2 regions of the Candidatus Pelagibacter bacterium nBUS_29 genome follow, and region 1 is predicted to be linked to the other one. Evidence: riboswitches for the same ligand, from Rfam matches in the RefSeq annotation. Region 1 holds a riboswitch; the other holds the start of a gene.

Evidence for each region. Region 1 has a riboswitch for glycine ahead of gcvT (glycine cleavage system aminomethyltransferase GcvT). Riboswitches for the same ligand answer to the same signal wherever they lie in the genome.
Region 2: linked by a shared signal. The riboswitch ahead of ACIJYA_RS00530 (malate synthase G) and the one ahead of gcvT (glycine cleavage system aminomethyltransferase GcvT) in region 1 are both predicted to bind glycine.

What each region holds. Positions count from the first base shown of each region.
Region 1 is NZ_CP172843.1:925,595-941,793, reverse strand. It holds gene ACIJYA_RS05070 (putative hydro-lyase) at 1-622, opposite strand, end outside; gene ACIJYA_RS05065 (tetratricopeptide repeat protein) at 628-1,116, opposite strand; gene ACIJYA_RS05060 (5-oxoprolinase subunit PxpA) at 1,116-1,889, opposite strand; gene ACIJYA_RS05055 (5-oxoprolinase subunit B family protein) at 1,918-2,592, shown strand; gene ACIJYA_RS05050 (biotin-dependent carboxyltransferase family protein) at 2,585-3,529, shown strand; gene ACIJYA_RS05045 (DMT family transporter) at 3,529-4,407, shown strand; glycine riboswitch at 4,431-4,520, shown strand; gene gcvT (glycine cleavage system aminomethyltransferase GcvT) at 4,598-5,704, shown strand; gene gcvH (glycine cleavage system protein GcvH) at 5,701-6,081, shown strand; gene gcvP (aminomethyl-transferring glycine dehydrogenase) at 6,082-8,940, shown strand; gene ACIJYA_RS05025 (NAD(P)/FAD-dependent oxidoreductase) at 8,950-10,197, shown strand; gene ACIJYA_RS05020 (DUF1365 domain-containing protein) at 10,190-10,954, shown strand; gene ACIJYA_RS05015 (class I SAM-dependent methyltransferase) at 10,954-12,132, shown strand; gene ACIJYA_RS05010 (DUF3833 domain-containing protein) at 12,151-12,699, shown strand; gene ACIJYA_RS05005 (SDR family NAD(P)-dependent oxidoreductase) at 12,696-13,457, opposite strand; gene ACIJYA_RS05000 (TspO/MBR family protein) at 13,479-13,946, shown strand; gene ACIJYA_RS04995 (NAD(P)/FAD-dependent oxidoreductase) at 13,949-15,052, shown strand; gene ACIJYA_RS04990 (protein adenylyltransferase SelO) at 15,054-16,199, opposite strand, start outside.
Region 2 is NZ_CP172843.1:100,841-117,039, reverse strand. It holds tRNA gene ACIJYA_RS00600 (tRNA-Ala) at 110-185, opposite strand; tRNA gene ACIJYA_RS00595 (tRNA-Ile) at 199-276, opposite strand; rRNA gene ACIJYA_RS00590 (16S ribosomal RNA) at 376-1,850, opposite strand; gene ACIJYA_RS00585 (peptidoglycan DD-metalloendopeptidase family protein) at 2,187-3,479, shown strand; gene ACIJYA_RS00580 (DUF4167 domain-containing protein) at 3,476-3,913, opposite strand; gene prmC (peptide chain release factor N(5)-glutamine methyltransferase) at 3,926-4,768, opposite strand; gene prfA (peptide chain release factor 1) at 4,769-5,842, opposite strand; gene ispG (flavodoxin-dependent (E)-4-hydroxy-3-methylbut-2-enyl-diphosphate synthase) at 5,842-6,939, opposite strand; gene ACIJYA_RS00560 (aspartate kinase) at 6,945-8,156, opposite strand; gene ubiG (bifunctional 2-polyprenyl-6-hydroxyphenol methylase/3-demethylubiquinol 3-O-methyltransferase UbiG) at 8,235-8,957, shown strand; gene ACIJYA_RS00550 (DUF1178 family protein) at 8,954-9,382, opposite strand; gene argJ (bifunctional glutamate N-acetyltransferase/amino-acid acetyltransferase ArgJ) at 9,422-10,723, opposite strand; gene secA (preprotein translocase subunit SecA) at 10,789-13,326, shown strand; gene ACIJYA_RS00535 (acetyl-CoA carboxylase carboxyltransferase subunit alpha) at 13,329-14,426, opposite strand; glycine riboswitch at 14,528-14,617, shown strand; gene ACIJYA_RS00530 (malate synthase G) at 14,697-16,199, shown strand, end outside.

The DNA.
Region 1 (16,199 bases):
CACCATATTCTGGATTCATTATATCTTTTATGCCAATTTCTGAAGGGTCACCTAAGTGTACAGGTGCACCATGAACAGCTGGAAATCTTGAACTAATTTGAATTGATCTAATTGCATCTTTTGAATTCAATGGCCTCATAGAAACCACAAGCTTTCCTGAAAATTGGCCTGCAGGTTCACAATCTATAGATGTTCGATACATTGGTACAATAGTATTATTTTCTATATGTTGAATAGGTATTCCTGCTTCAATTAAAGGTAGCTCAAAAGACATTGAGCATCCCAAAACAAATGTTGTTAAATCTTCATTCCAATATTTTTTTATATCATAAGGCTCATCAATAATTTTTCCTTTTTCCCATACTCTATATTGAGGTATATCTGTTCTGATATCGATATCTCCCAAATCTTTTAAAGATGGATCTCCCTTAGTGCCAAAGCCTATTAGAGGACAAGGCTTTGGATTTTTTTGACAAAATGAAGCAAAATCCATTGCGTACTTACTTGGTAAAATACAAATATTTCCTTGTACATATTTGTTTGCTGATCCAGCTGTTTGTTCAGTATATTCGTTATTTCTGATAACTTTTCTTGCTTCTTTTGGATTCTGTATGTCAAGCATATGAATTAATATTTTGATGTTTTTGTTCCATCAATTATTTCTTTTAATTCACCATACTCTTCACAATTACAATTTTCCAATACATTTAATCTTTCTTTTGCAAGATCAATTCTATTGGTTACAACGTAAAGTTCGCCCAAGTATTCATTAATTCCTTTATGATTTGGATCAATTTCTAAACCAAGTAAATAATATTTTTCTCCATTTTCATAATCACCTAGTTTTCTAGTTGTAAAACCCAGATAATTTAAAGTATCAGCTTGAAGGGGTTTTTTTTTATTAGATTTTAAAAGTAATTTTTGAGCTTTCTCATATCTTTTATTAGCTTTATCAGTTTTACCTTTTTTTTCATATTTCTTTGCTTGTTTAATAAGTGAAACAGCTTTGTCATAATTAGATTTAACTTTTGCTGAACTATCATCTGTTCCAGCAGCTTGTGAACTAATTGAAAATAAAGTTATAAAAAAAGACACAATTAAATATTTTTTTAACATTAAATAAATTTCTCCATTAAGTTTAAAGGTTTAAGTTTAAGTCCATTATCAATCAAATTATTTTTGATTGATTTTGCTGTAGCTAATGAACTATTGTTATCACCATGTATGCATACAGAGTCTATTTCACAAGGTATCTGTTTTCCACTGTGACAATTAAGTGCCTGATTTTTAACCATATTTAGCACGTGTTTTTTGGCTTGCTCTGGGTCAGTTATTAATGCGTGAGATTTTTTTCTAGAAACTAGATTTCCATCGTCCTCATAGTTTCTATCCGCAAAAATTTCACATGCAATTTTCATGTTGAATTTTTTTGCAGCTTCCTCCATTTTCGAACCAGTTGGAACAAGGTAAATTAAATCTTTGTTAATTCCTTTTATTGTTTTAGCTAAAGTAGTTGCTAATTCTATATCTTCACAGGCCATATTGTTAAGTGCACCATGAGGCTTAATGTGTGTAACATTTTCTTTATAATTGTCTGCAATTGTTTGTAAAATATCATATTGATCAATTATTAATTTTGTAATTTCACCTGAAGAAAGATTCATTCTTTGTCTGCCAAAATTTTCAGGGTCATTAAATGATGGATGTGCACCAATGCTTACCCCATTCTCCTTGGATATTTTAATAACTTGGTTCATAGACTCATCGTCTCCAGCATGAAAACCACAGGCAACATTAGCAGAATTTACTATCTCTAGTAAATCAGGATCATACTTATTAGAATGATGTTTAGATTTTTCACCTAAATCACAATTTATATTAATTTCCATAGTCTTAAATGTTGAAGTATAACATGACATGATAAAAAATATATCAAATCTTGGTGACGCAGCTCTTTACTGTGATTTTGGAACTGAGGTTAATAAACAAATTAACTCTGATGTAATTAAGTATTTTAATACAATTAAAGAAAAAAAAATTAAAGGAATTAATAATCTTACACCTTCTTATAATAAATTGATTATTTCTTATGATCTTCGTGTAACAAATTTTAGAGAAATCAAAGATAAAATTGAAAAACTTAATGTTGAAGAAACTTTAAAGATAAATAACAAAAATTTAGAAGTGCCAGTTTGCTGTGATGCTTCTTTTTCTTTAGACATGGAAAGATTAGAAAATAAATTAAATTTAACTAAAGAAAAAATTCTAGAGAATTTTTTTAATAAAGAATTTTTTTGTTATATGACAGGATTTATAGCAGGCATGCCTTTTTTAGGTGATTTAGATGAAAATATGAGAGTTCAACGGTTGGAAACTCCAAGAGTAAAAGTACCAAAAGGATCTGTTGGAATAACAGAACAATTTGCTGATATTTATACATTTGAAAGTCCTGGTGGGTGGAACATTATCGGAAATACCCCGTTAGAAGTATTTGATATTTCAAAAGAAAAAGATCCTAATTTAATTAACCCAGGTGACACTGTTAAATTTAAACAAATAACATTTGAAGAATATAAAAATTATAATGAGTAACAATTATTTTGAAATAATAAGAGCTGGTATAAACACAACATTTCAAGACATGGGAAGAAATAATTTATACCATATTGGTATTCCTTTCAGTGGAGCCATGGATAATAGAAATTATCTACTAGCTAATAGACTAGTTGGTAATAAATTAGACTTACCAGTTATCGAGTTTGCATATCAAGGTCCTTTATTAAAGTATAGTGGAGACAATATTACCATTGCTGTGGCTGGAGATGTAATCTTTAAAATAAGAAAAAAGGATAACGAAATAGAGGGTAATTGTTATGAAAATTATCTAATAGAAAATGGAGATGAGATTGACATTCTATCAACCAACAAATCTGTTTATGGCTATTTGGCTGTTAGTGGGGAGTTTGATTTAAAATTTCAATGGGGTAGCTGCTCGATAAATACAAAAGCCAACATTGGTTCTAACGAGGGTAAAAAATTAGAGAATAATCAAAAATTAATCATTTCAAAGATAAGTACAAATCAACAAAAAAATAAAACTAATTATTTAAACTCAAAAGTAGAAAATATAAGAGTTATAAAAGGAACTAATTTCGATTATTTTTCTGAAGAAGGAAAAAAAAATTTTTTTGAAAAAGAATTTACAGTATCAAAATTATCTGATCGAATGGGTATGAGATTAAATGGCCCTGAAATAGAAAACATTGTTAATACAAATATTAAATCTGAAGGTTTGTTGAAGGGGGTAATACAAGTTCCAGCAGATGGTAATCCAATTATAATGCTATCAGACCATGGAACGATAGGGGGTTATCCAAAAATAGGAGTTGTTGCTAGTGTTGATTATGACAGATTGGTTCAAATATCACCTGGGTCAAAAATAAAATTTAAAGAAATAGAATTATCTGATGCAGAAACTTTGTTTAAGTTGTATGAAATGGAAACTCAAAATTTAATTTCACAAATCTAATGAATATAATTACAAAATTACCTGGACCTTTATTAGTATTTTTAGGTGCTTGCTGTTTAAGTTTTGGTGGACTTATAGTTAAGTCATTTGAAGGTTCAACTTTATGGCAAATTTTATTCTGGAGATCCTTATTTTTTTCTTTGACAGTTCTAGCTTTTTTAATAATCAGTTATAAGAAGAAAACTTTTAAAGCATTTAAAGATTCTGGTTTACCAGGGTTTATTGGTGGAATTATTTTATCTTTTGGTTTCTGTGGATATGTATTTGCAATGTATAACACGACGGTTGCTAATACGAATTTCATTATATCTCTTCAAATTTTATTTCTCGCAATATTTGGTTATTTTTTTCTTAAGGAAAAAATTTCTGCAATTACGTTAACATCAATTATTTTAGCAATATCAGGCGTTTTGTTAATGGTGGGAAATTCATTAACACCAGGTGAGCTTTCAGGAAATCTTGCAGCATTTACAATGCCTATCACCTTTGCAGTTTTAATTATTATTGTGAGAAAATTTCCAACAGTTGATATGGTGCCAGCACAATTTGTAGCAGGTATATGTTCATGCTTTATTGGTTTTTTACTTTCAACAAAAATAATGATTTCACCGCATGATATTTTTCTAGGTTTTCTAGGTGGCTGTTTTCAAGTTGGATTAGGATTTATATTTATTACAACTGGAGCAAGAACTACACCTTCAGCCATGGTTGGAATAATAATGTTATCTGAATCTGTTTTGGGACCAATTTGGGCCTTTATATTTGTTAGTGAAAGACCATCTATGTTTGGGTTGATAGGAGGAGCTATAATTATTTTTGCTGTATTAGTTCAATTTTACTCACTATTAAGTGCGCGTAAAAAAAGTATTTCTCATTGACCATCTGTAAATAGTTGATAAGTTGATCATTAACGGGAGAGATTACAAATTTTGTAACACCGAAGGAGCAACCACCCAGGAAACTCTCAGGTAAAAAGGACCGTAACATATTAACTCTGGAAAGAGATTAAGTTCTCGCCGAAGGAGCAAAACTCTCAGGCAAATATACAGATGGGTAAAGCGAGTTAGTATGGAAATAAAAAAAACATCTTTAAACAAACTTCATCAAGACAACAAAGCTAAATTTGTAGAATTTGCAGGCTATGAAATGCCAATACAATACAGCAAAGGTATTGTTGAAGAGCATAAATTTACAAGAACACACTCAGGCATTTTTGATGTTTCGCATATGGGGCAATTGTTTATTTATGGTGATGATAGTCTAACTGCGGATTTAGAAAAAATTTTTCCGCTTAATTTAAAAGACTTAAAAGTAAATTCATCAAAATATAGTTTTTTAATGAATGAAAATGCTGGAATTTATGATGATTTGATTATTACAAAAATAGATGGTGGTTATCTAATAATATTAAATGCTGCTTGCAAGGATAATGACTTTAAAATTATATCTAAATTACTTAACGATAAATATAGGATGAATTTAGAGGAAAATAGATCTTTAATAGCAATACAAGGACCTAAGTCTGTAGAGATTTTAGATTTAATTCTTAATAGAGCAAAAGATCTAAATTTTATGACAGGAAATTGGTTTTATTATAAAGATCAAAAATTATTTGTAACTAGATCAGGTTATACTGGTGAAGATGGCTTTGAAGTATCTATCCCCAATGATTTTGCCGAAGAGTTTACAAAAAAATTACTTGAAAATGGAGCTCAGCTTATAGGACTTGGCGCTAGAGATACATTGAGATTAGAGGCTGGACTGTGTTTATATGGTCATGAATTGGGTTTGGATAAAACTCCAATCGAAGCCAATCTTAAATGGGCAATATCTAAAGAAAGAATAACAAATGGTGGGTTTATAGGTTCAGATAAAATTATAAATCAAATTAATGAGGGTACTCCGCAAATTAGAGTTGGCATTAAACCAGAAGGAAGATTAATTGCGAGGGAGAAAACAAAAATTTTCAATGAAGATGAGTTGGTTGTTGGTGAGGTAACTAGTGGTACCTTTGGACCAAGTTTGAATGGACCTGTTGCAATGGGTTATGTTGAAAAAGAATTTTCTCAAAAAGATACAAAAGTTTTTCTTGAGGTAAGAGGAAAAAAATATCCAGCAAATATTTGTGGATTACCATTTTATAAAAAAAGTTATGTGAAAGGAGCAACTAAATGAGTGAAGTTAAATATTCTAAAGAACATGAGTGGATAAAAATAGAAGGCGATGTTGGCACAATAGGTATTACCCAGCATGCAACTGAAATGTTGGGAGATATTGTATTTGTAGAATTACCTGACGTAGGTACTTCTGTTGAAAAAGATGGAAATGCGGGTGTAGTAGAATCAACTAAAGCTGCAAGCGATGTTTACACACCTATATCAGGGGAAGTAATGGAAAATAATCAATCTATAGTTGACGATCCTGGTAAAATTAATTCAGATCCAGAAAATGAAGCTTGGTTTTTCAAATTAAAAATTAAAGATAAAAATGAACTAGATAGTTTAATGAACAAAGATGAATATGACAAATTTGCAAAAGAAAGCGGTAGTTAAATGTTAAAAAATGCTCAAAAAGATTTTATTCAAAGACACATCGGCCCCTCTACTGAAGAGCAAAATATTATGCTTAAAGAGTTAGGGTATAAAAATCTAGATGAGTTAATAAAAAATACCGTACCAGAAAACATTTTATTAAAAGATGATTTAGAGATAGGAGATCCAAATTCTGAATATAAAGCACTCAGAAAATTAAAGAATATTTCAAAAAAAAATAAAGTTTATTCTAGCTTTATAGGAATGGGATATTACGGAACCTACACTCCTTACGTTATATTGAGAAATATTTTAGAAAATCCAGGGTGGTATACTTCTTACACACCATATCAGCCTGAAGTTGCTCAGGGTAGACTTGAGATGTTAATGAATTTTCAACAGATGATCATTGATTTTACAGGTATGGATATAGCTAATGCTTCACTTTTAGATGAAGGAACAGCCGCAGCAGAGGCTATGGGTTTAAGCTATAGAATATCTAAGACAGACTCAAATAAAGTTTTTGTATCAAAGAATTGTCACCCACAAACAATTGAAGTCATTAAAACAAGAGCCGAACCTTTAGGGGTAGAAATAATTATTGGTGATGAGGAGACTGATATCAAAGATGAGATTATCTGCGGTATAATCAGTTATCCTGGTACATTAGGAGATATTAAAGATCCTAGTGAAGCAATAAGTAAAATACATAAAAAAAATGGTAAAGCAGTTTTAGTTTGTGATTTGCTAGCTCTTGCAAAATTAAAAACACCTGCAGAATTAGGAGCAGATATCGCTGTAGGAAGTTCACAAAGATTTGGTATTCCAATGGGTTATGGTGGCCCACACGCAGCATTTTTTGCTACAAAAGATGAATACAAAAGATCGATGCCAGGTAGAATAGTTGGAGTTTCAGTAGATAGACATGGTAAAAAAGCTTATAGATTAGCTCTTCAAACTAGAGAGCAACATATTAGAAGAGATAAAGCTACAAGTAATATTTGTACTGCTCAAGCTTTGTTGGCAATTGTTTCTGCAGCTTATGCAGTTTATCATGGCCCTAAAGGAATTAAAAAAATTTCAGAAAGTGTTTCTCAGTTAACAAAAAATTTTGCTGATAAGTTGAAACAATCTGGATATGAACTTTATTCAGATCATTTTTTTGATACTGTAACTGTAAAAACTTTGGATAAGACTGATAAGATTTATAAAAATGCTTTAGATGAAGGTGTTAATATCAGAAAAGTAAATTCAGAGATGCTTGCGGTTTCTTTTGATGAAAGAAAAAACCTATACAGAGCTAATCAATTGCTAAAAATTTTTAATTGTTCTGAAACAATTAAAGAATCTATGAATGAGAGCTTATCTAATATTCCTAAAAATTTATTAAGAAGTTCAACTTACCTAGATCATCCAGTTTTTAATAGCTATCATTCAGAAACTGAAATGCTTAGATATTTAAAAAAACTAGAAGATGCAGACATTGCTTTAAATAGATCAATGATAGCTTTAGGTTCATGCACAATGAAGTTGAATGCAGTATCTGAGATGATACCAGTAACTTGGAAAGAGTTTTCACAACCACACCCTTTTTCTCCAGTAGAACAAATGGATGGTTATAGAGAACTTTTTACTGATTTAAAAAATTGGCTTAGATCAATTACTGGTTTTTCAGGTGTATCACTGCAGCCAAACGCTGGAGCCCAAGGCGAATTTGCTGGATTAATGGTAATTCGTAAATTTCATGAAAAAAATAATGAAGCTAATCGTAATGTTTGTTTAATTCCAAGCTCTGCACATGGCACTAATCCTGCGAGTGCGCAAATGGTTGGGATGAAAGTCGTTGTGGTTAAATGTGACGATCATGGAAACGTAGACTTTGAAGATTTAAAGAAAAAAGCTGAAGAACATAAAGATAATTTAGCAGCATTAATGGTTACATATCCTTCAACGCATGGAGTTTTTGAGGAGAAAATAACTGATATTTGTGAACTTATTCATGAAAATGGTGGACAAGTTTATATGGATGGAGCAAATCTAAATGCATTAGTAGGTATTGCAAAACCAGGAAAATTTGGCCCAGATGTTTGTCATATAAATTTACATAAAACATTCTGTATTCCACATGGTGGAGGAGGACCAGGCATGGGACCAATAGCTTGCAAAAAACATTTAGAAACCTTCTTACCAAAACACTCAGTGATTAAAGATTGTGGACCTACAACAGGAATTGGTGCTGTTTCAGCCGCCCCTTGGGGAAGCTCAAGTATTTTATCAATCTCATGGATGTATATAAAAATGATGGGTTCTGAAGGTTTAAAGAAAGCATCACAAGTTGCTATATTAAATGCAAATTATATTGCTCACAAATTAAAAGATTCATTTCCAATTTTGTACAAAGGCAAAAGTGGGAATGTTGCCCATGAATGTATTATTGATATTAGAAAAATAAAAGCTGATACAGGTGTTACAGAGGAAGATATAGCTAAGCGTTTAATAGATTTTGGTTACCATGCGCCCACAATGTCGTGGCCTGTTGCTGGAACTATGATGATTGAACCAACTGAAAGTGAAAGTTTAAGTGAGATAAATAGATTTTGCTCAACTCTTCAAAAAATTAAACAAGAAATCGATAAAATACATTCAGGTGAATATGATAAATTGGACAATCCAGTAAAGAATGCGCCACATACTCATCTTGAATTAGCTTCCAACAAGTGGGAACATAAATATGAGAGGGAGGAAGCAGCTTATCCATCTGAATTTTTAAAGACAGCCAAATATTGGCCACCAGTTGGAAGAGTAGATAATGTTTATGGAGATAAAAACCTATTTTGTACATGTCCATCAATGGATGAGTATGAAGATACTGCTGCATAAAATTATTAAATGAAAATTGCAGTAGTAGGTTCGGGAATATCAGGATTAAGCTCAGCTTACTATTTATCAAAAAAACATAAAGTTGATTTGTTTGAAAAGCAGGATCGTTTTGGTGGTCATTCTTATACATTGGATGTTAAATACAATGATAAAGAAAAAGTTGCCGTTGATATTGGTTTTATGGTTTTTAATAAAATCACATACCCAAATTTAATTAATTTTTTTAAAGAAAATGAGATTGAAATTGAAGAAAGTGACATGTCATTTTCAGTCAATGTTAAAGAAACCAATATCGAATATTGTGGCAAAGGTTTAAATGGTATTTTTTCAAACAAATTAAATTTATTTAATTATAAATTTGTAAAAATGATTTTTGAAATAATTAATTTTTACAAAAGGTGTGAAAAATTAGATCCTAATACACTTGAAAATAACATTACACTTGGAGAATATTTGCAAAAAATCAAAAAAACTAATTTCTTCATAGATTATCACATAATACCAATGGTTTCAGCGATATGGTCAATGCCACCATATGAGGCATCGCAAATGCCATTATCATTCTTTTTAAATTTTTTTAAAAATCATGGATTGTTTAAACTTAAAAACAGACCTCAGTGGTTCACAGTATCTAATAGAAGTAAAACTTATGTTAATAAAATTTTATCTAATATAAGTGGAGAATATTATAAAAATTATGAAATCAATAAAATCGTAAGAGGTGACAACAGGGTAAAGGTTTATTATGGATCAGAACATGAATTTTTTACTTATGACAAAGTTGTACTAGCTTCTCATGCTGATGAGAGTTTAAAGATCATCTCGGATGCTTCTGATCAAGAAAAACAAATATTAAATAATTTTAAATATAGAAAAAATATTGCAATAATTCACTCTGATGAAAGCTCAATGCCAAATAATAAAAAAGCATGGTGTTCATGGAATTCATCATTAGATCCAAATAATAAAGAGAATTCATCAGTTACTTATTGGTTAAATCAATTACAAAATTTAAAGATTAATCAAAATATTTTTTTAACAATAAATCCTTTTTTTAAAATTGACTCTAATAAGATTTATAATGAGATAGATTTTGCTCATCCATATTATGATGAAAATGCATTAAAAAATCAGTCAAAATTAAATTCTATTCAGAATGTTAACAATACTTTATTTGTAGGAAGTTATTTTGGTTATGGATTTCATGAAGACGGCATAAAATCTTCAATTGAAATGCTAAAAACTTTAAATGATTAATTCATCTATATATAACGGGCAGGTAATACACAAAAGGTTTAAACCAAAGATTCATTATTTTAAATATAATGTTTTTTCATTATTAATAGATCTTTCTGAATTGGAAACACTACATAATAAAGTTAATTTTTTTTCATATAATAAGATTAATTTAATTAGCTTTTATGACAAAGATCATGGTGAAAGAAATGGATCTTCATTGGTAGAATGGGTACATAATAATTTAAAAAAAAATAATATTTCTACTGACAATATAAAAATTAAGATTTTATGTTATCCAAGAATTTTTGGTTTTGTTTTCAATCCTTTAAGTGTTTTTTATGTTTATGATTTAAAAGATCAATTAATTTCAATTTTATATGAAGTTAAAAATACATTTGGCGAACAACATACTTATATATTTCGAGTAGAAAAGGATGCTAATTTAATACAAAATAATTGCTCTAAAAAATTTCATGTATCTCCATTTATTGAAATGAATTGTAATTATTTTTTTCGACTATTAAAACCAGGAAATAAAATATCAGTTATAATTGATCAGTATGATGCTCAAGATAAAATTTTATATGCCTCACAAGATGGAATTAGGTCAGATTTTAATACAAAATGTTTAATTAAATCATATTTAAAACATCCAATGATGACTTTTAAGATCATCCTAGCGATACATTATGAAGCGTTTAAATTATGGACAAAAGGAATTAAGTTCATAAAAAAAAAAATTAAAACTAACAATAATATAACAATTGAAAATTAATGTTACTTTACAGCGTTGCAGATAAAATAGTTTTTAGTATTCTTAAAAGAATAAATGTTGGATCTTTAGAAATCTCAACTTTTTCTGGTGAAGTATTAAAATTTGGCAATCCAAATGATAAACTAAAGGCTAATTTAAAAATTAAAACTCCTGCATTAAATTATAATTTAATCAAAGGAGGAAGTATTGGATTTGCTGAATGCTATATGAGAGATGAATTTGAAACTGATAATTTATCTGATTTAATTGAATTAACTGCAAGAAATATTAATATTGTACATAAATTTGCTGGTTTATTAGATTTAAAATTTTTAAATTTTATTAAAAATAGATTTATTAAAAATACAAAAAATAGAAGTAAGGTAAATATTGCTAAACATTATGATCTTGGAAACGATTTTTTCTCTCTTTGGCTAGACAAAACTCTCACATATTCAAGTGCAATATTTGATGATCAAAATATAAATTTGTCTGATGCACAAAATAACAAGTACCAAAAGTTAATTAATTTAATTCAGCCCAGCAATGGGGATAAAGTTTTAGAAATTGGTTGTGGTTGGGGTGGTTTTGCAGAGTATCTAGGTAAAAATTATGACGTTAAATTGGATTGCATTACTATCTCAAAGAGACAATTTGAATATGCAAAAGAAAGAATTCATAATTGTGGTTTGAATGAAAAGGTTAATATAGAAATTAAAGATTATCGAGACTTAAAAGGAAAATATGACTCCATAGCATCAATTGAAATGATTGAAGCTGTGGGTCAAAATTACTTAGAGAGCTATTTCAAAACAATCAAACATAATCTCTCTGACGGAGGCATGGCTGCTATTCAAGCTATTACCATAGATGATAGTTTGTTTGATAGGTATAAAAATAAACAAGATTTCATTCAAAAATATATTTTTCCAGGTGGGTTTTTACCTAATAAAAATACTATTAATAAACTTGTGTCTAATAATGGATTAACTGTGAACTCGTATGTTTCTTATGCGGACCATTATGCAGATACATTAGCTTTATGGAGAGATGAATTTAATAAAAAATGGGATTTGATTAAAAACCAAGGTTTTGATTTAACTTTTAAACGAATGTGGGAGTTTTACCTTTCGTATTGTGAAGCCGGTTTTAAATCAAAAAATATTGATTTAATTCAATTTTCACTTCAAAATAAATAATACATAGAGGAGATACAAATGCGTCATTTAAATATTATTAGATCAATTTCATTGATAATTTCATTATTCTTAATTACAAGTTGTTCAAATAATAGCGCAATGAAACCAGAAGATTTTAAAAATAAAGAACCAAGATTAATAATTGAAGAATATTTAACAGGAAATGTAAAAGCCTGGGGTGTTCTCCAGAATAGATCTGGTAAAGTAACAAGACAATTCTCTGCCGACCTAGATGGAACTTGGGATGGTAAGCAATTAATTTTAAAAGAAAAATTTAATTGGGATGATGGAGAAGTACAAAATAGAGAATGGACTATCAACAAGATAGATGAAAATAATTATGAAGGTACTGCAGGAGATGTTGTTGGTAAAGCAATAGGATACTCTTATGGACCTGCATTTAAATTTGAATATGTTCTATTAGTACCTGTCAAAGGCAAAGAAATGAAGATCACATTTGATGATTGGATTTTTAAGCAAGATGACAGAGTTGCAATTAACAGAGCTACAATGACAAAGTTTGGATTTAAAGTGGCTGAGTTAACTGTAGTTTTTGTAAAAGATTAGTAATCTATTTTTTTCATACCTTTTGAAACAAGTTTAAAATACAAACTACTAGGTAGTAATTGTAAAAATTTCAAAAAATACGTAAAAGCTTTTGGAAAATGTATTTCAAAACTTTTTTTCACAGTTAACCCTTTATATATTTCATTCGCTGCAAATTCTGGTGATTTAATCATTGGCATTGGAAAATCATTTTGATCTGTCATTGGGGTTTTAATAAAACCAGGGCTAACAAGTGAAACTCGCACATTTTTCATTTGCATATCAAAATTTAAACTTTCTGCAAAACTAGTAAGTGCAGCTTTTGAAGCACAATATGCTCCAGCAGCAGGTAAACCTCGATAGCCAGCTACAGAAGAAATTATTGATATTTGACCATTTTTTTTTTCAGAAAAATAATCATAGATAGAGTTTATAGAATTCATTGTTCCAAAATAATTTACTTCCATAATTTGTCTTATTTTGTCTAAATTAAACTTTTTTTCTGATTTTGGATCATGCATTCCAGTGCCAAATAAACAAATATCAATATTTTTAAATTGATTAATTATGTTTGTTGCAACTGTTTTACATTTATCAATATCTGTAACATCTAGCGCAAAGGGATAAATATTTTCATTAATTTCTCTAAGTTCATTTAACAAATTTTCTCGTCTTGCAGATACGGCAACTATCCACCCATTTTTTGCAAATTCAATTGCAACAGCTTTACCTATTCCACTGCTTGCACCAGTTATCCAAATAACTTTTTTTTCTTCCATAATTTATTGTATAATAGATATGTGTTAAAAAACAAATTCATATCATTCTTACTTTTTAGTTTAGTTACATTTTCAGCTTCTTTCATTGGAGGCTTAGCGACAATTAGCTTTAAAGAACCATGGTACTCATTGTTAAATAAACCAGTGTTCAATCCTCCAGATTGGATATTTGCACCTGTTTGGACAACACTATATTTGATGATGACAATTGCAATATGGGTTTTTTGGCACAACAAAAACCGAGATATGAATACTGTTTATATTTATTTCATCCATCTGGTTTTTAATACAACTTGGAGTATAGTTTTTTTTGTATTTCATAACATGTTATTAGCTTTATTTGTGCTGATAATACTAATTAGCCTAATCGTTATTCTTATTATTAGATTTAATCGTGTCAACATAGCAAGTTCCTATTTAATGATTCCTTATATACTTTGGTGCAGTTTTGCTTTGATTTTAAATTTTAGTTTAATAATATTAAATTGAATATGGATGATGTTGTAATAATTGGTGGTGGTATAATAGGGGCTGCAAGTGCTTATTTTTTATCTAAAGAAGGTAGAAAAGTAAAAGTAATAGAAAGAGATCCAACTTATAAAACAGCTTCGTTTCCATTATCATTAGGTGGTTTTAGAAGACAATTTTATCAGAAAGAAAATATTTTACTTGGTAAATTTGCAAGAGAATTTATTTATCAAATTCCTGATCTTTTAAAAACAGAAAAGAATCCCAATCCAACTGCTAGCATGGTAACCAATGGCTATTTATTAATGTTTGGCCCTGAGCATGCAGAAGAACAATATAGAGCTCTCGAAAATCATAAGGTTTGTGAAGCTGGAACTAAAAATATTAAAGGTTCTGAGTTATTAAAAGTATTTCCCTATATAAATAGTGAAGGGATAGAAACAGCTACTTATACAGACAATCAAAGTGAAGGATGGATTGATCCATTTATGTTTCATGGAGCGTTAAAAAGCAAAGCTATAGAATTAGGAGCTGAATTTATAAAGGGAGAAGTAAAAAGTATCTCTGAAATTAAAGCTAACACCATAATATCAGCTGCTGGATGTTGGACTAAAAAATTACTTGATGATATCCCTGTTGTCCCACAAAAACATACTGTTTTTAGGGTAAAGTGTCCAAAATATATTAAAGAAATGCCTTTAACAGGCGATTTAACAACAGGCGTTTATTGGAGACCAGAGGGTGGCGAGTATCTTGCTGGTTCACCTAATTCAGTATTTGATGCAGAAGATTTGGAGCCAGCATGGAATGATTTTGAAGAGTTAGTTTGGCCTGCCTTAGCTAAAAGAATACCTGCATTTGAAGAATTAAAACTAACTGGTGGTTGGGCAGGTTACTATGATTGTAATAAGTTAGATAACAATGCTGTAGTTGGCAAACATCCAAAATATGAAAATGTATATATGGCATCTGGATTTACGGGTAGAGGTTTAATGCAAGCACCTGGAATTGGAAGAGCTTTAACAGAATTAATTACCACAGGCTCATATCAAACAATTGATATTAGTGATTTTGCTGTTGAAAGAGTTCTTGGAAATAGCGCAAGACCAGAGCCATACGTATTATAAATTAAGTTCCACAAAAAGTCTGATAATTTTTATCATTTGATGGTGACTTATAATCTTCAATATCAATTTGCTCATTATAAGGATTACTCAATTTTGATAATAATTTATTCATTACCTCTAAATTATCTTCATTAGCGGCTGTTAAGGCTTCTTCGACTTTATGATTTCTTGGAATAATAACAGGGTTAGAATTTTTCATAAGTTCCAAAGATTTTTCTTTTGAACCATCATCTTTAAAAATTCTGTTTTGCCATTCTTTGCACCACTTTATAAAATACTCATCTTTATATATTTGGTCATTAATTTTGACATTCATTAGATAACAAAATGTATTTGTATAATCTGCTTTATTTTTCTCCATCCAATTTAATAAATTATTAATTAGCTTTTTATCATTTATATCATTTCCATATAAACCAAGTTTATCTCTCATCATATTTAACCATTTTTGTTCATATATATTTTGAAAGTTATCAATAGTCTCAGTTGCTAAAGTAATTGCGGTATCCTCATCTTTATTGATTAGTGGTATTAGACATTCAGCAAATCTTGCTAAATTCCATTTGGTAATAGGAGGTTGATTTGAGAATGAATATCTGCCAAATTTATCAATAGAGCTAAAAACTGTTTTAGGATCATATTGATTCATAAATGCACAAGGACCATAATCAATCGTTTCACCTGAGATTGTCATATTATCTGTGTTCATTACCCCATGAACAAAACCTACACGCATCCAATCAACAACTAACTTACATTGTTTTTCCATTACAAGATTAAGTAAATCTAAAGCCCTATTATTTGATGATTTAATCTCTGGGTAATGTCTTTCTATTGTGTAATTAACTAAGGTATTTAAATCATCTAAATTTTGTTTAGCTGAAATGTATTGAAAAGTACCAACACGAATATGACTTGACGCAATTCTGGTTAGGATTGCCCCTGGCAATAAATTTTCTCTTACAACCTTTTCACCAGTTTTTACTACTGCAAGACTTCTAGTCGTTGGGATTTTTAATGCGTGAATTGCTTCACTAATTATATACTCTCTTAACATAGGACCTAAAACAGCACGACCATCCCCAGTCCTTGAAAAGGATGTTCGGCCAGAACCTTTGAATTGAACATCAAAACGCTTGTTATTACT
Region 2 (16,199 bases), 530 kb from region 1:
TGAATCAAATTTTTATTTTGAACATTAGCTAATAACATTACTAATGTTCGGATATAGATATTGATATTAATTATTATTTTTATTTACAATTTTTATAACTAAGTGTTTTTGGTGGAGGATAGCGGGATCGAACCGCTGACCTCCTGAATGCAAATCAGGCGCTCTCCCAGCTGAGCTAATCCCCCATGATCTTAAAATTGGTGGGCCGAGAAAGACTTCGAACTTTCGACCCCACCCTTATCAAGGGTGTGCTCTAACCAACTGAGCTACCGGCCCCCATTCAAGAGAAACACTACTTTAAGAAGAGAAATGAGGACGGTCAACATTACCGATGTATATTATTTAGAATGAAATTTTACTTTCATTCATCCTTAGAAAGGAGGTAATCCAGCCGCAGGTTCCCCTACGGCTACCTTGTTACGACTTCACCCCAGTCGCTGACTATACCGTGGTCAAGGGTTTAAAACCTTGCCTTAAGGTAGAACCAACTCCCATGGTGTGACGGGCGGTGTGTACAAGACCCGGGAACGCATTCACCGTGGCACGCTGATCCACGATTACTAGTAATTCCAGCTTCATGCACTCGAGTTGCAGAGTGCAATCCGAACTGAGGTATCTTTTAGGGATTTGCTCAACTTCGCAGTCTTGCTTCCTGTTGTAGATACCATTGTAGCACGTGTGTAGCCCAACACGTAAGGGCCATGAGGACTTGACGTCATCCCCACCTTCCTCCAGCTTATCACTGGCAGTTCTTTCAGAGTGCCCAACTTAATGATGGCAACTAAAAGTGAGGGTTGCGCTCGTTGCGGGACTTAACCCAACATCTCACGACACGAGCTGACGACAGCCATGCAGCACCTGTGTTTCGTCCGGCCGAACCGAAAACTTTAATCTCTTAAAGTCGCGACGAACATGTCAAGTGTTGGTAAGGTTCTGCGCGTATCTTCGAATTAAACCACATGCTCCACTACTTGTGCGGGTCCCCGTCAATTCATTTGAGTTTTAACCTTGCGGTCGTACTCCCCAGGCGGTGTGTTTATCGGTTTCCCTGCGACACTGAAAATAAATTTCCAACGTCTAACACACATCGTTTACGGCATGGACTACGAGGGTATCTAATCCTCTTCGCTACCCATGCTTTCGTTCCTCAGTGTCAGTAATGATCCAGAAAGCTGCCTTCGCAATTGGTATTCTTTCTAATATCTACGAATTTCACCTCTACACTAGAAATTCTGCTTTCCTCTATCATACTCTAGCTGAAAAGTTTTAATGGCAGTTCCAGAGTTAAGCTCTGGGATTTCACCACTAACTTTTTCAACCACCTACGAACTCTTTAAGCCCAGTAATTCCGAACTACGCTAGGTCCCTTCGTATTACCGCGGCTGCTGGCACGAAGTTAGCCGGACCTTCTTATTCGGGTACAGTCATTTTCTTCCCCGACGAAAGAGCTTTACAACCCAAAGGCCTTCTTCACTCACGCGGCATCGCTGCATCAGAGTTTCCTCCATTGTGCAAGATTCCCCACTGCTGCCTCCCGTAGGAGTTTGGGCCGTGTCTCAGTCCCAATGTGGCTGATCATCCTCTCAAATCAGCTATTGATCACAGTCTTGGTAGGCCATTACCCCACCAACAAACTAATCAAGTGCAGGCTCATCCAATGGTGCATAAAGCTTTCTCCGTAAAGACTTATCCGGTATTAGCACAAGTTTCCTCGTGTTATTCCAGGCCAAAGGGCAGATACCTACATGTTACTCACCCGTCTGCCACTAAGTATTGCTACTTCGTTCGACTTGCATGTGTTAGGCGTGCCGCCAGCGTACGTTCTGAGCCATGATCAAACTCTCAAGTTTAAAAACGGCGCACACTAGCTTCTATATAAATTCTAAGAATAAAATTTATATAATGTTGAAGTGTGTACGACAAATTTTGGTAACCTTAACCGTCCACACTTCTCTTCTTAAATTTTTACTTTTTAAATAGCTAATTGGGTCTAAAAAGCCCAATAATCCACACAAATTTATTGTGTTAACAATAATTTTCGTGAGAAAGTGTGACGCTTATAGGCTAAAATAAAAGGAAATCAAGCGTTTATGAATAAAAAAAATACTAAAAATTGATGATTTTATTGGGTTTTTTTTGATTTTTTTGTGCTGCTAAACTAATAATTCTAATCAAAACATTATTAAATGCTAAAAAAACTTCAATCAACTTTTTTAAAAAACCTAAAAATATTAGGATTAATTTTTTTAATTATTTTTTCAATAATAGTTGCAACGTTATCTTATCACCAAAAAGAAATAGGTAAGAGTCAATACAATAACTTTATTAATAATATTTATTTAAAAAAAACTCTTAATGAAATTGTAAATAATTTAGAACCTAGATATAAAAAATTTAATCACAGAATCAAATCTGGAGAAACTTTTGACAAAATACTTGATAGTTATTCAATAGAAAAAAAAGAGATAAGAGCCATAAAAGAAAGTCTGTTAAAAAAATTTAACATAAATAAGTTAAATACTAATCAAAAAATTCAAATTACCTTAGATCAAAGTAATAACAAAATTAAAGAATTTGTTTTTCAAATTTCAAATACTAAAAAAATATATCTTTCAAAAAGTAGTGGGGAGTTAGATTTTAATGAAAGAATATTAACTATACAATTAGATAAAAAAATTATTTTTAAGGAAAATATAATACTTCAAAGTCTTTATAAATCTGCAACTGATCAAAATATACCACCAAATACTATAATTGAATTTGCAAGAATTTATGGTTTTCAAGTAGATTTTCAAAGAGATATTCGTAAAGAAGATAAATTTCAAATTATGTACGAAGTATTCATTGATAAAAATAATAAAGTAATTGAAACAGGAGAAATTCTTTTTGCGAATCTTAAGTTAAGTGGTCAGGATAATTCATTGTATTATTTTGATAAAGAAAACGTTGAGGGCCATTACGACAAAAATGGAAAGAGTGTGCAAAAGGCACTAATGAAAACACCTATTAACGGTGCAAGATTATCTTCATCATTTGGAATGAGAAAACATCCTATCGATGGATTTAACAAAATGCATAGAGGAACTGATTTTGCTGCACCCAAAGGAACACCTATTATGGCTTCTGGCAATGGTATAATCAAAAAAGCCAGTTGGTGTGGAGGTGGTGGAAATTGTGTTAAAATAAGACACAACTCAATATATGAAACTGTTTACGCGCACATGTCAAAATTTGCACGAGGAATTAAAAAGGGAGTTAGAATTAAACAAGGTCAAACTATTGGTTATGTTGGCTCAACTGGAAAATCAACTGGTCCACATTTGCACTATGAAGTTATTGTTAATGGAAAAAAAGTGAACTCTCAAAAACTAAAACTTCCATCAGGTAAGGTTTTGAAAGGAAAAAATAGAGAACTTTTTGAAACTAACAAAATAAAATTAAACGTTTTAAAGTCAGAAAAAATTATTGGATTAAATTAATTATCCTCTGGTTTTTTTTTAGAAATGGGTTTAATTTCAGCTACAATTTTTTTATCTTCACTATTAATTTCTTCAGATTTCACTGATAATTCCTGTGTTTCAGGTGTATTTTCAGTAGATTTATTCTCAGCAAATTTTAGTTTTTTATAATTTTCTTGTTCGTTCAAAATTCTTGTGAAGTGGTCCGCATGTTGAAGATAATTTTCAGATAATATCTTATCTCCATTAGAAGAAGCCTCTCTCGCTAAATCATTATATTTTTCTATTAACTTCGGAGCATTATGGTTATTTCTGCCAGGAGCCTTTCTTCTAAAGTTTTCATTGTTTGAATAATTTGATCCAAATTTAGGTCTATCTCCACTACTTTTAAAATTTCTATCATTTCTTCTGAAATTATTTCTTCTAACGTTATTATTGTTTCTAAATGTTACCATATATCTAATTAATTATATTTTAGTACTTACTATGCAACGATCGTTATTTGCAAGATCCTTGACAGTACTATTTATATAAAAACCTTTGCTGTTTAATAATTTAATAACTTTACTTTTTTGATCAAAACCAATCTCTAAAATAAATTTTCCATTTTTTTTTAACAGTTCAGATGATTTTTTTATTACTTTTCTGATTACTGATAAACCATCTAATCCACCATCTAGAGCTAATTTAGGCTCAAATTTTAAAACATCTCTCTCCAAATATTTTAAATTATTTCTTTTAATATAAGGGGGATTAGAAACAACTAAATCATATTTGCCTTGAGTAAATTTGTCAACATCTGATTTATAAAATTTTACTCTTTCGTCTACAAAGAGCTTTTTTGCATTAATTTTCGATATTTTTAATGAATTTTTACTAATATCTATTCCTGATCCGTAAAAATTCTTTTTTTCTTTTAGAACACTCAAGAGAATGCACCCCGAGCCAACTCCAATATCAAGAATTCTTAAACAATCCTTATTCTTAGTAACTTTTAAAATTTGCTCTATAATAATTTCTGTATCAGGACGGGGTATAAGGGTGTTTTTATTAACATAAAATTCGCTTTTCCAAAAAAACTTTCTGTTTAATAGATAAGCTATTGGTTTTTTAGTGGCTCGTTCATTAACCAATTTTTTAAAATATTCTAAATTTTCAATATTTAAAACTTTGTCATCATTTAAGATTATGTACTCACGATTTTTATCTAGAGCTTTGGCCATTAATATTTCTGTGTCAAGTTGAGCTGATAGAATAGATTTATCTTTAAGAATATTTGTTCCTTCAATAACTGCTGACTTAATGTTCATTTAATTTAAACTACTTAAACTATCTTCTTGTGCTTGTAATGTTAACGACTCGATCATTTCATCAAAAGCTTCACCTTCTAAAAATTCCTCTAATCTATGAAGTGTTAAATTAATTCTGTGATCTGTTACTCTTCCTTGAGGAAAATTATATGTTCTAATTCTTTCAGATCTATCTCCTGTTCCTATTTTTGTTTTTCTGTCTTGTGATCTTTCTTGGTCAATTCTTGATCTTTCTAATTCATATAACCTTGACCTTAAAATTTTCATACCCTTGGCTTTATTTTTATGTTGGGACTTTTCATCTTGCTGTGAAACAGATAATCCTGTTGGAATATGAGTAATTCTAACTGCACTATCAGTTGTGTTTACTGACTGTCCTCCTGGTCCACCTGCTCTAAAAACATCTATTCTCAAATCAGACTCATTTATTTTTAAATCAACTTCCTCTGCTTCAGGCAATACTGCAACGGTTGCTGCTGAAGTATGAACTCTTCCTTGAGTTTCGGTATCTGGCACTCTTTGAACTCTATGAACGCCACTTTCATATTTTAAAGTTGAATAAATATTGGTTCCTTTTATTGATGCTATAACCTCTTTTAATCCTCCAGCATCGCTTCTTGAAATTGATATCAATTCTAGTGTCCATTTTTTTTTGTGACTAACTTTTTCATACATCTTAAAAAGATCTGAAGCAAATAGGCTTGCTTCAAGTCCTCCAGTTCCTGCTCTAATTTCTATGATTGCATTTTTTTTATCAGCTTCATCTTTTGGAAGTAAAAATAATTTTAATTTTTTTTCATTTATTTCGAATTCAGTCTTTAATTCAGATAATTCAAGTTCAGCCATATCTTTTAATTCTTTATCTGCTGAAACATCATTTAAAATTTTTTCTAAATCTTTTTTATCCTCTTCATATGATAAATATTTTTTAGCATTTATTATAATTTCATTAAGATCAGAGTACTCTTTTGATTTTTCAGCAAATAGCTTTTTGTCAATTGCACCTGAAGATAAATCTTTTTCTAAAGTTGAGTGCTTTAATATAAGTTCTTCAATTGTTTTTGCAGGTATCATTATTTTTTTTCTAACTCTGAAGCTTTTTTTTCAACTTCAGCCACTACTTTATCAATTATTTCATTTGTTAAGACTTTCTTACTCTGAACACCAGAAAGATAAAGCATATTGTTTCCTTTTCCGCCACCTGTTATACCCACATCTGTCATTGCTGCTTCACCAGGGCCATTCACTACACATCCAATTATTGACAGCGTAACTGGAGTTTTAATATGTGATAATTTTTCTTCTAAAACCTTTACAGTATCGATTACTTGAAATGCTTGTCTGGCACATGATGGACAAGAAATAATTTTTACCCCTCTATTTCTTAGTCCTAATGACTTTAAAATCTCATTACCAATTTTTATTTCTTTTACCGGGTCATCAGAAAGTGAAATCCTGATAGTGTCCCCAATTCCGTCTAAAAGCAACGTTCCAAGTCCAATAGACGATTTCACACTTCCAGAGACAAAACTTCCAGCTTCTGTAATTCCAAGATGCAAGGGATAATCCATTGCTTTTGAAAGTTGACGATAAGCTGCAATTGATAAAAAAACATCTGACGACTTAACGCTAACTTTAAAGTTAAAAAAATCTTGATCTTCTAAAACTTTGATATTTCTCAAAGCACTCTCTACTAAAGCCTCTGGACAAGGTTCTTTATATTTTTCTAAAATATCTTTTTCAAGGGATCCTGCATTTACACCAATCCGGATTGAACAATCATTATTTTTTGCAGCACTTAAAACATCATGAATTTTTTGTTTATCACCAATATTTCCTGGATTTATTCTTAAACATTTTGCTCCGTTTTCTGCAGCCTCAATTGCTCGTTTATAGTGAAAATGAATATCAGCAATTATAGGTAGTTTTACATTGTTTGTTATTTCTTTTAAAGCTTTTGTAGAGTCTTCATCTGGACATGAAACTCTTACAATGTCTGCTCCTTCTTCATGAATTGCATTTATTTGATCAATTGTAGCTTTAACATCAGTTGTTAAAGTATTGGTCATGGACTGAACTGAAATTGGATTATCCCCACCAATCTTTACATCACCAACATTTATTACTCTGGTTTTTTTCCGATTAATATTTCTGAAGGGCCTAAGGCTCATAAAATTTAGTCTAATTTAAATTCTTTGTGCAATACTGCTATAGCTTTTTTTACTTGATTAGTAGCAACTAAAACTGAAATTTTAATTTCAGAAGTAGATATTACTAGGATATTTATTTTTTTTGAAGCTAAAGCTTGAAACATTCGATAGGTTATTCCAGGGGTTGTTATCATTCCTACCCCAATTATTGAGACTTTAGATACATCTTTATCAAAAGATAACTTTTTGTAAGATATTTTTTTATTCTGTTTTATAAATTTTTCTGTTTTTTTTAAGTCATCAGCTTTTATTGTAAATGTGAGATCTGTTTCCTTGCCATTAAGTGAGATATTTTGAACAACCATATCAACATTTATTAAATTTTGAGACAAAGGTTTAAAAATTGAAGCTGCTACACCTGGTTTATCTTTAACTCCTTCAATTGTAATTTTTGCATCATTTTTTGTTGATGAAATTCCAGTAATAATTTGATCGCTAAAGGCTTTTGATGAATTTGTGATTAAAGTTCCAGGCTTTGAAACAAATGAAGATTTAACTTTTATGTCTATTTTGTTCAATTTTGCATCTTGCACAGAAGTTGGTTGCATTACTTTTGAGCCCAAAGATGCCATTTCTAACATTTCATCATAAAATATTTTTTTAATTTTTTTTGCATTTTTGTACTGTCTGGGATCAGTGGTATAAACACCATCTACATCAGTATAAATAATACATTCATCTGCTTTAATAAATTTAGCTAACATTATTGCAGTAGCATCTGAACCGCTTCTGCCGATAGTTGTTAGCCTATAATCCTTGTTTATTCCTTGAAAGCCAGTGATTACAGGAATTCCTCCACTTTTAAGATAGCTCTGTAATTCTTTTGAAACTACTTTATTAATTCTTGCTGCAGAATAAGGTCCTTCAGTTACAATAGGTATTTGCCAAGATAACCAAGATCTAGATTTAAACCCTATATGCTTTAGTCTTCCAGCAATTAAAGCACACGAAACTTGTTCTCCTGTGGACAGTAGAGAATCATATTCAGCTTTGTCAAAATTATTACTAATTAATTTAGATTTATTTACTAGTTCGTTAGTCACTCCACTCATTGCAGAGGAAATAACCACTACATTATTCTTCTTCTTTTTGTAAGAAGATATAATTTTACATACTTTTTTAATTCTATCGATACTTCCAACAGAAGTCCCACCAAACTTTAAAACAACAGTTTTCATTGATCAAATTTATTTATTATATTTTAATAAATAATTGATAAAATACATCTAAGTTGTTATGTCAACTAATTATCGATTATGAGCACTGTAAATAAAAAAGAAATTGAAAAATTTTCAAAAATGGCGGCTGAATGGTGGGACCCAAGAGGAAAATTTAAGCCACTTCATAAATTCAATCCTATAAGAATTAAGTATATTAAAGAAAACATTATTAATAGTTTTAAATTAAAAGACAAACAAAGACCTCTAGATAAAATCAATATATTAGATATTGGTTGTGGCGGAGGACTTCTATCTGAACCAATGACAAGATTAGGTGCAAATGTAACTGGAATTGACGCATCAAGCAAAAATATCAGTATTGCTAAGTTACATGCAAAAAAAAATAAACTTAAAATTAATTATTTATGCTCATCACCTGAAAAATTAAAAATTAAAAAAAAATTTGATGTTATTTTGAATATGGAAATAGTTGAACATGTAGAAGATATTAATTTTTTTATAGATTCTTGTTCAAAACTTTTAAAAAAAAATGGCCTTATGTTTGTCGCCACTCTTAATAAAACATTAAAATCTTATATATTTGCAATAGTTGGGGCAGAATATGTTTTAAGATGGCTTCCGATAGGAACTCATGACTGGGAAAAATTTGTAAGACCAGAAGATCTTAAAAAAATTTTAAACAAAAATAATTTAAAATTAGAAAAGTTAAATGGAATGAATTTTAATATAATTAAGGATGAGTGGACTGTTTCTTCAGACACTTCAATTAATTATATTGTAAAATCTATAAAACTCTAATTATCTTTGTCCTCTACCCAAGGTATCATCTGAGCATCGATGCCTTCTTCCTTAAGTTCCATAAGATCTTTCTTGGAAGCATTTCCATAGATACCTTTAGTTTTTTTTTTAGGACTATAATGAATAGATCGTGCTTCATAAGCAAAATTTTCACCAACAAATTTAAAATTTTCTTTAATAAATTTTTGATAACTTTTAATAGTTTTTTTTACATTATTATATTTATCTAATTGCAAATCGTTTTTTTTATCTTTTTTATTGTTTCTTAAGCTGGGTGCCATTAGAGATTTATCTACTGTTTTAGAATTACAAATATGACAGATTAAAAGATGTTTTTTTTTTAATTTTTCAAATTCCTTAGATGAAGCAAACCAACTATCAAATGTTGTTTGGCAGTCTTTACACGCTAGTTTATATTTAATCATGATATTTAATTAATAATCCTTAAAAAATTTTCCATACCACTAACTTCTATAATCTGCATTAATATCAATATATTTTTTTGTAAAATCCATTGTGTAAACAGTAAAGCTTTTCTTTCCAGTAAATATTTCAATATCAAGATCAATATTTTCATTTTTCATGTACTCTGAAGCTTTTGTTTCATCATAACCTTGATGTAGTTTTCCATCTTGTACAATTTTTAAATTTCCAAATTTAATTAAAAGTTTTTTCAAATTTATTTTTGGTCCAGCTTTACCTATTGCCATAATTATTCTACCCCAGTTAGGATCTTCACCAGCAATTGCGGTTTTAACTAAAGGAGAATTAGCGATAGAAAGAGCAATCTGCTTTGCCTCAATTTCTGATTTACACTTTTTAACATTTACCGTCACAAACTTTGAAGATCCCTCCCCATCTGAAACGACTCTTTTTGCTAGATTTAACAAAACCTTGTTTAAAGCCTTATCAAAATTTTGAATTTTTTTGTCATTTATATTTTTAATTTGTGCATTATCTACTTTACCAGTTGCAAAAATTGTTGCCATATCATTGGTACTTGTGTCGCCATCACAAGTTATGGCATTAAAAGTTGTTGCTATATTTTTTTTAAGTAATTTATTTAAAATGTCATTTGAAAGTTTAGCGTCTGTAAAAACATAAGCTAAAGTAGTTGCCATATTTGGATGGATCATTCCTGAACCTTTTGCTATTCCATAAATCTTAATTTTTTTATTTGCAATTGTGCATTCTTCCATTGCTAACTTAGGCTTAGTATCAGTTGTCATTATGGAAAGTGCAGCCTTCATCCAAATAAATTTATTTTGGGTATATTTAATTTTATTAATTAAACTTGGGATTTGATGTGAAATTTTTTCATAAGGATAAGGTTCCCCAATAGTTCCTGTGCAGCCAAAGATTATATCTTTTGAAGAAATTTTTTTTAGAATATCTTCATCTTGCTCTTGTTTTTTTGTTAATTCTGATGAAATAATATGTGATAGTTTCTTTAAACTTTCATAACCTTGCTTACCCGTAAAAGCATTGGCATTCCGAGTGTTTACTATAAGAGAATAAATTTTTTTACTATTTTGATTTAAGTTCCACTTGATATTTTCAGATATTATTTTTGACTGAGTATAAACTGATGCATGATTAGCTCCGTCTCTAAAATAGAACATGGATAAGTCATCTCTATTATCATTATATAGATTTGCACTTACAACAGAAATAGATACACCATCAATATGATCAAGGTCTTGAAAATCAATCATTCTGGCATTTTTTGATTTTGAAGATAAAAAGTTTGATAAATTAATTCCCATAGTGTTTAAAATAATTATTTAATACATATATTAAACATTATAAGTAAAGAATAAATCAAATACTCATGTTCAATCCTTTAAATCTAATTACAAAATTTATTAAATCTAGCAATCAAAAAGAGTTGGATAGAATTGGTAAAATTGTAAAGACAATAAATTCACTTGAGGATGAATTTAAAAAACTTGACGACTTAGATTTTCCAAAAAAAACCCAAGAATATAAAGAACAAATTAAACAAGGAAAAACCTTGGATGAACTTTTACCACAGGCATTTGCATTAGTAAGAGAAGCATCAAAAAGAACTCGAAATGAAAGACACTTTGATGTTCAAATAATTGGGGGAGTAGTTCTTCATGAAGGTAAAATTGCTGAAATGAGAACTGGAGAAGGAAAAACTCTTACAATTTCTCTTGCTGCATACTTAAATGCTCTAACTGAAAAAGGTGTTCACATTGTAACTGTTAATGATTACCTAGCAAAAAGAGACTCCATAGAGATGGGGCAAATCTATAACTTTTTAGGTTTATCATCAGGTTACATTAATAACGACCAAGATGATCATGAAAGAAAGAAAAATTATAATTGTGACATCACATATGCAACCAATAGTGAACTTGGATTTGATTACTTAAGAGATAATATGAAATTCTCAGAAAATGAAATGGTTCAAAGAGAACATTCATTTTCTATAGTTGATGAAATAGACTCTTGTCTTATCGATGAAGCTAGAACTCCACTAGTCATATCAGGTTCTGCTGAAGATAAAACAGCTCAGTATCTTGCTGTTGATAAGCTTGTAAGACAGTTAAGTAATAAAGATTATGAGATAGATGAAAAAGAAAAAAGTATTCTTTTAACTAATGATGGAATAAATAATGTAGAAAGAATTTTTTCTACTGCTGGAATTTTAAAAAACAATAACTTTTATGATCCAGAAAATTTACATCTAGTTCATCATGTCAATCAAGCTCTTCGTGCTAATCATTTATTTGAAAAAGGTAAAGATTATATTGTTAGAGATGAAAGCTTAAAAATTATAGACGAACTGACTGGCAGAATACTTGAGGGTAGAAGATTTGGAGATGGTTTACATCAAGCTTTGGAGGCAAAAGAACAAATAAATATTCAAGCAGAAAATCAAACCTTGGCTTCAATAACATATCAAAATTATTTTAAACTTTATAAAAAAATATCAGGATGTACTGGAACTGCTGCAACTGAAGCTGAAGAATTTTATGAAATCTATGGTTTAGCTGTTGTGATTATTCCAACTAATAATGAAATGATTAGAAAAGATTATAATGATCAAATTTTCAGAACTGAGGAAGAAAAAAATAATGCAATTGTTGACAAAATTGTTGAGCGTCATAATGCTGGCCAACCAATTTTAATTTTCACATCTAGTATTAATAAGTCAGAAATTTATTCAACCTTGTTAAATAAAAAAAATATTAAACATGTTATATTAAATGCAAAAAATCACGAAAATGAAGCAGATATAATAGCCAATGCGGGTAAAGAAAAATCAGTAATCATCACAACTAGTATTTCTGGTAGAGGTGTGGATATTCAGCTGGGTGGTAAAAAAGGATCTATCAAAGAGGCTCAACTTCAAATCGATAAAAACAAAATAAAATCTCTAGGTGGCTTATTTGTAGTTGGGACTGAAAGAATGGAATCAAGAAGAGTTGATAATCAAGCAAGAGGAAGAGCTGGAAGACAAGGTGATGAAGGTAGTTCTATTTTTTATGTAAGTCTTGAAGACGATTTAATGAGAATTTTTGGATCAGAGTCTATGAATAAAATGCTTGAAAAATTAGGACTTAAAGATGGAGAAAGTATTGATCACCCATGGATTAATAAGGCTCTTGAAAGAGCTCAACAAAAAGTAGAGGCTAGAAATTTTGATATAAGAAAAACCTTAATAAAATTTGATAATGTTTTGAATGATCAAAGGCATGTCGTATTTTCTCAACGAAAAAATGCTATGAATAGTCGAAGCATATTTGATTATTCTGATGAGTTTTTAAAGGATATAATTGACGATATCATCAAGTTAAAAATCCAAAGTTTATCGAATCCTAAAAGTAATGAGTTTAGTAATCGCCTAAAACAGATTGTTGGTAAAAGTTTTGATGAGTTAGAATTAAAATCATTAATTTCTGCAAAAGATGATGAATTAAAAGAAAAAATTATCAATGAATTTTCAGAATCTAGAGATGAGAGGATAAAGGTTTTAGGAGAGGATCATGCAAAAGAAATTGAAAAAAGAATTTTCTTGCAATCAATTGATCTGAATTGGAAATCTCATATTCAATATCTTGAACAACTGAGACAAGTAATTGGACTTAGATCGTATGGTCAGCGAGACCCTTTGGTTGAATATAAAAAAGAGGCTTTCGATTTATTTTCTAATCTTCTTGAAAAATTAAAATTAGATTACGTAACTATTCTAATGAATCTAAAAGTTGTCACTGAGCAACAAGAAGAAAGAAAAGTATCAATGGTAGATCAAATTAAAAGTGGTAAAAAAATTGGCAGGAATGAACCTTGCTCATGTGGATCAGGTAAAAAATTTAAGCATTGCTGTGGTGCTTTATAAATTTAGAACAGACTAAAAACAGCAATCAATAAAACTAAGCCTGCAAGTATCGATCCAATTAAAACTTTTTTTGATTTTAAAATTTTATCAAAATTATTATTTTTAATTGTTAGAGTACTTAAATCTTCAGAATTGCTAATAAATCCTTGATTTCTTCCAATTTTTAAAAACTTATTTTTTCTTTCATTCATTATTTCTTCAGACGATAAATCTTTAAAATAGTTTAAATTTTTTGATATTGAGTCTTTTAAACTTTCTAACATTTGATCTCTATCTCTATGAGCACCGCCTAATGGCTCAGGAATAATTTCATCAATAACTTTTAATTCTAATAAATCTTTTGCTGAAAGCTTCATTGCTTTTGCAGCATCAAGCATTTTTTTTGGATCTCTCCACAAAATAGTTGCACACCCTTCTGGGGAAATTACTGAATAAATAGCATTTTCTAACATTATAACTTTATTTGATGAGGCCAAAGCGATTGCACCACCAGAACCTCCTTCTCCAATAATAATTGCCAAAGTTGGAACACTTAGTTCCATGCAACATTCAATTGATTTAGCAATAGCCTCTGCCTGACCTCTTTCTTCCGCTCCAACACCCGGATATGCTCCTGGCGTATCTATAAATGATATTATTGGGATATTAAATTTATTTGCTAAATTCATTAATCGAATTGTTTTACGATAACCTTCGGGTCTCATCATTCCAAAATTTCTCTCAATTCTAGTTTCTAAATTCTCACCTTTCTCTTGACCTATTACTAAAACTGAAGTGCCATTAAATTTAGCAAATCCTGTTAAAACAGATTTATCCTCTCCATAGAAACGGTCTCCAGACAAAGAAATGAAATCATCAAACAAATTATCAATGAAAAACTTAGATTTTGGTCTGTCCTCATGACGAGCAACCATCGTGGTTTGCCAAGGATCAAGGTTTGAGTAGATATCTTTTAATTTTTTATCAAGCTCAGCTTGTGTACTAGATATTTTTTGAGTGTCTACCTCGGAAAGACCATCTTGATTATAAGGATCTTTCAATTTTTCTATCTCAGATTCTAAATTTTTAATGTCTGTTTCAAAATTGAGATAATTTTTCATGGAGTATTTATAGTAGAATTTAAATTATAAAAAAGGCAATAAAATGTTAATTAAAATAATTATTAGCAATATTAATTGACTTAATATTTTTTAAGGATACAAATTTCACATCGGGAGAGACTAATTAACTTTTTAGCGCCGAAGGAGCAACCACCCCGGAAACTCTCAGGCAAAAGGACCGATCGAAGCATAACACTCTGGAAAGAGATTAATTTCCGCCGAAGGAGCAAAACTCTCAGGCAAAAATACAGATGGGGTAACAAAAGTGCTATGCCAGATAAATATATAAACATTCGTACTCTCAAAGTTTCAGAAAGTTTGTTAAATTTTGTTAATCAGGAGCTATTAACAGATACAGGTATTTCATCTGATAAATTTTGGTTAGGGTTTGAGAAAATTGTTAATGAACTCGAGCCTCAAAATAGAGAATTAATAAACTTTAGAGAAACTTTGCAAAAAAAAATTGATGATTGGCATATTAAAAACAAAGGTAATGAAATTAAACTAGATGAATATAAAAAGTTTTTATATGAGATTGGATATTTAAAAGAAGAAGGAGAAGATTTTTCAATAGAAACTGAAAATGTAGATGAAGAAATAACAAAAATAGCTGGACCACAATTAGTCGTACCAATTATGAATGCGCGCTATGCTCTTAATGCGGCAAATGCAAGATGGATGAGTTTGTATGATAGTCTATATGGAACTGATGTTATAGAGCAATCTGAAGATAGTGTATCTGAGAGGTACGATCCTTTAAGAGGAGAAATGGTTATTAAATATTCAAGAGATTTTTTAGATAAGCATTTTCCACTTAAAAATCTTAGTTGGCACAAAATTACGAGTATTGCTATTAAAGAAGGTAAGTTAAAAACCCTAAAGGGTGCTGACATATTTGATCTAGCTGAAGAACAAAAATTTATTGGTCATAGAGGTGAAGCTGATAATCCTTCAGCAATTATATTGAAAAATAATAACTTACATATTGAAATTTTAAGAGATCCAAGAGCTTTTAGTGCTCAACAAGATCATGCTGGGATTAGTGATATAATTTTAGAAGCTGCTGTCTCAACAATTTGTGACAACGAAGACAGTGTGGCTGCAGTAGATGCTGAAGACAAAGTTGTTTGCTACAGAAACTGGCTTGGATTAATGAAAGGAAATCTTAAAACACAATTTGAAAAAGATGGTAAATTATTTGAAAGAAAACTAAACCCAAACAGAAGTTATATTTCAAAAGATGGAAAAGGACTTAAGTTACATGGAAGAAGTTTATTGTTGGTTAGAAATGTTGGTCATTTAATGACTAACCCTTCGATAATTTTAAGTAATGGTAACGAAGTGCCTGAAGGTATTATGGATGCATTTATAACTGTTGCTGCAGCAATTCATGATTTAAAAAATAAAACAAATTCAAGAACTGGATCAATCTATATAGTTAAGCCAAAAATGCATGGACCAGATGAAACTGAATTTACAGACTTGATTTTTTCTAAAGTTGAGGAAGTATTGGGTTTAAAAAAATACACTTGTAAAATAGGAATTATGGATGAAGAGAGAAGAACATCATCAAATTTAAAAGAATGTATAAGAACTTTAAAAAATAGAGTTTTCTTCATTAACACTGGATTTTTAGACAGAACAGGTGATGAAATGCACACTTCAATGGAAGCTGGACCAATGATTAAAAAAGGAGATATGAAATCTTCTAAATGGATTTTGGCATATGAAAATAACAACGTTGATGTTGGGCTAAAATGTGGCTTATCAGGA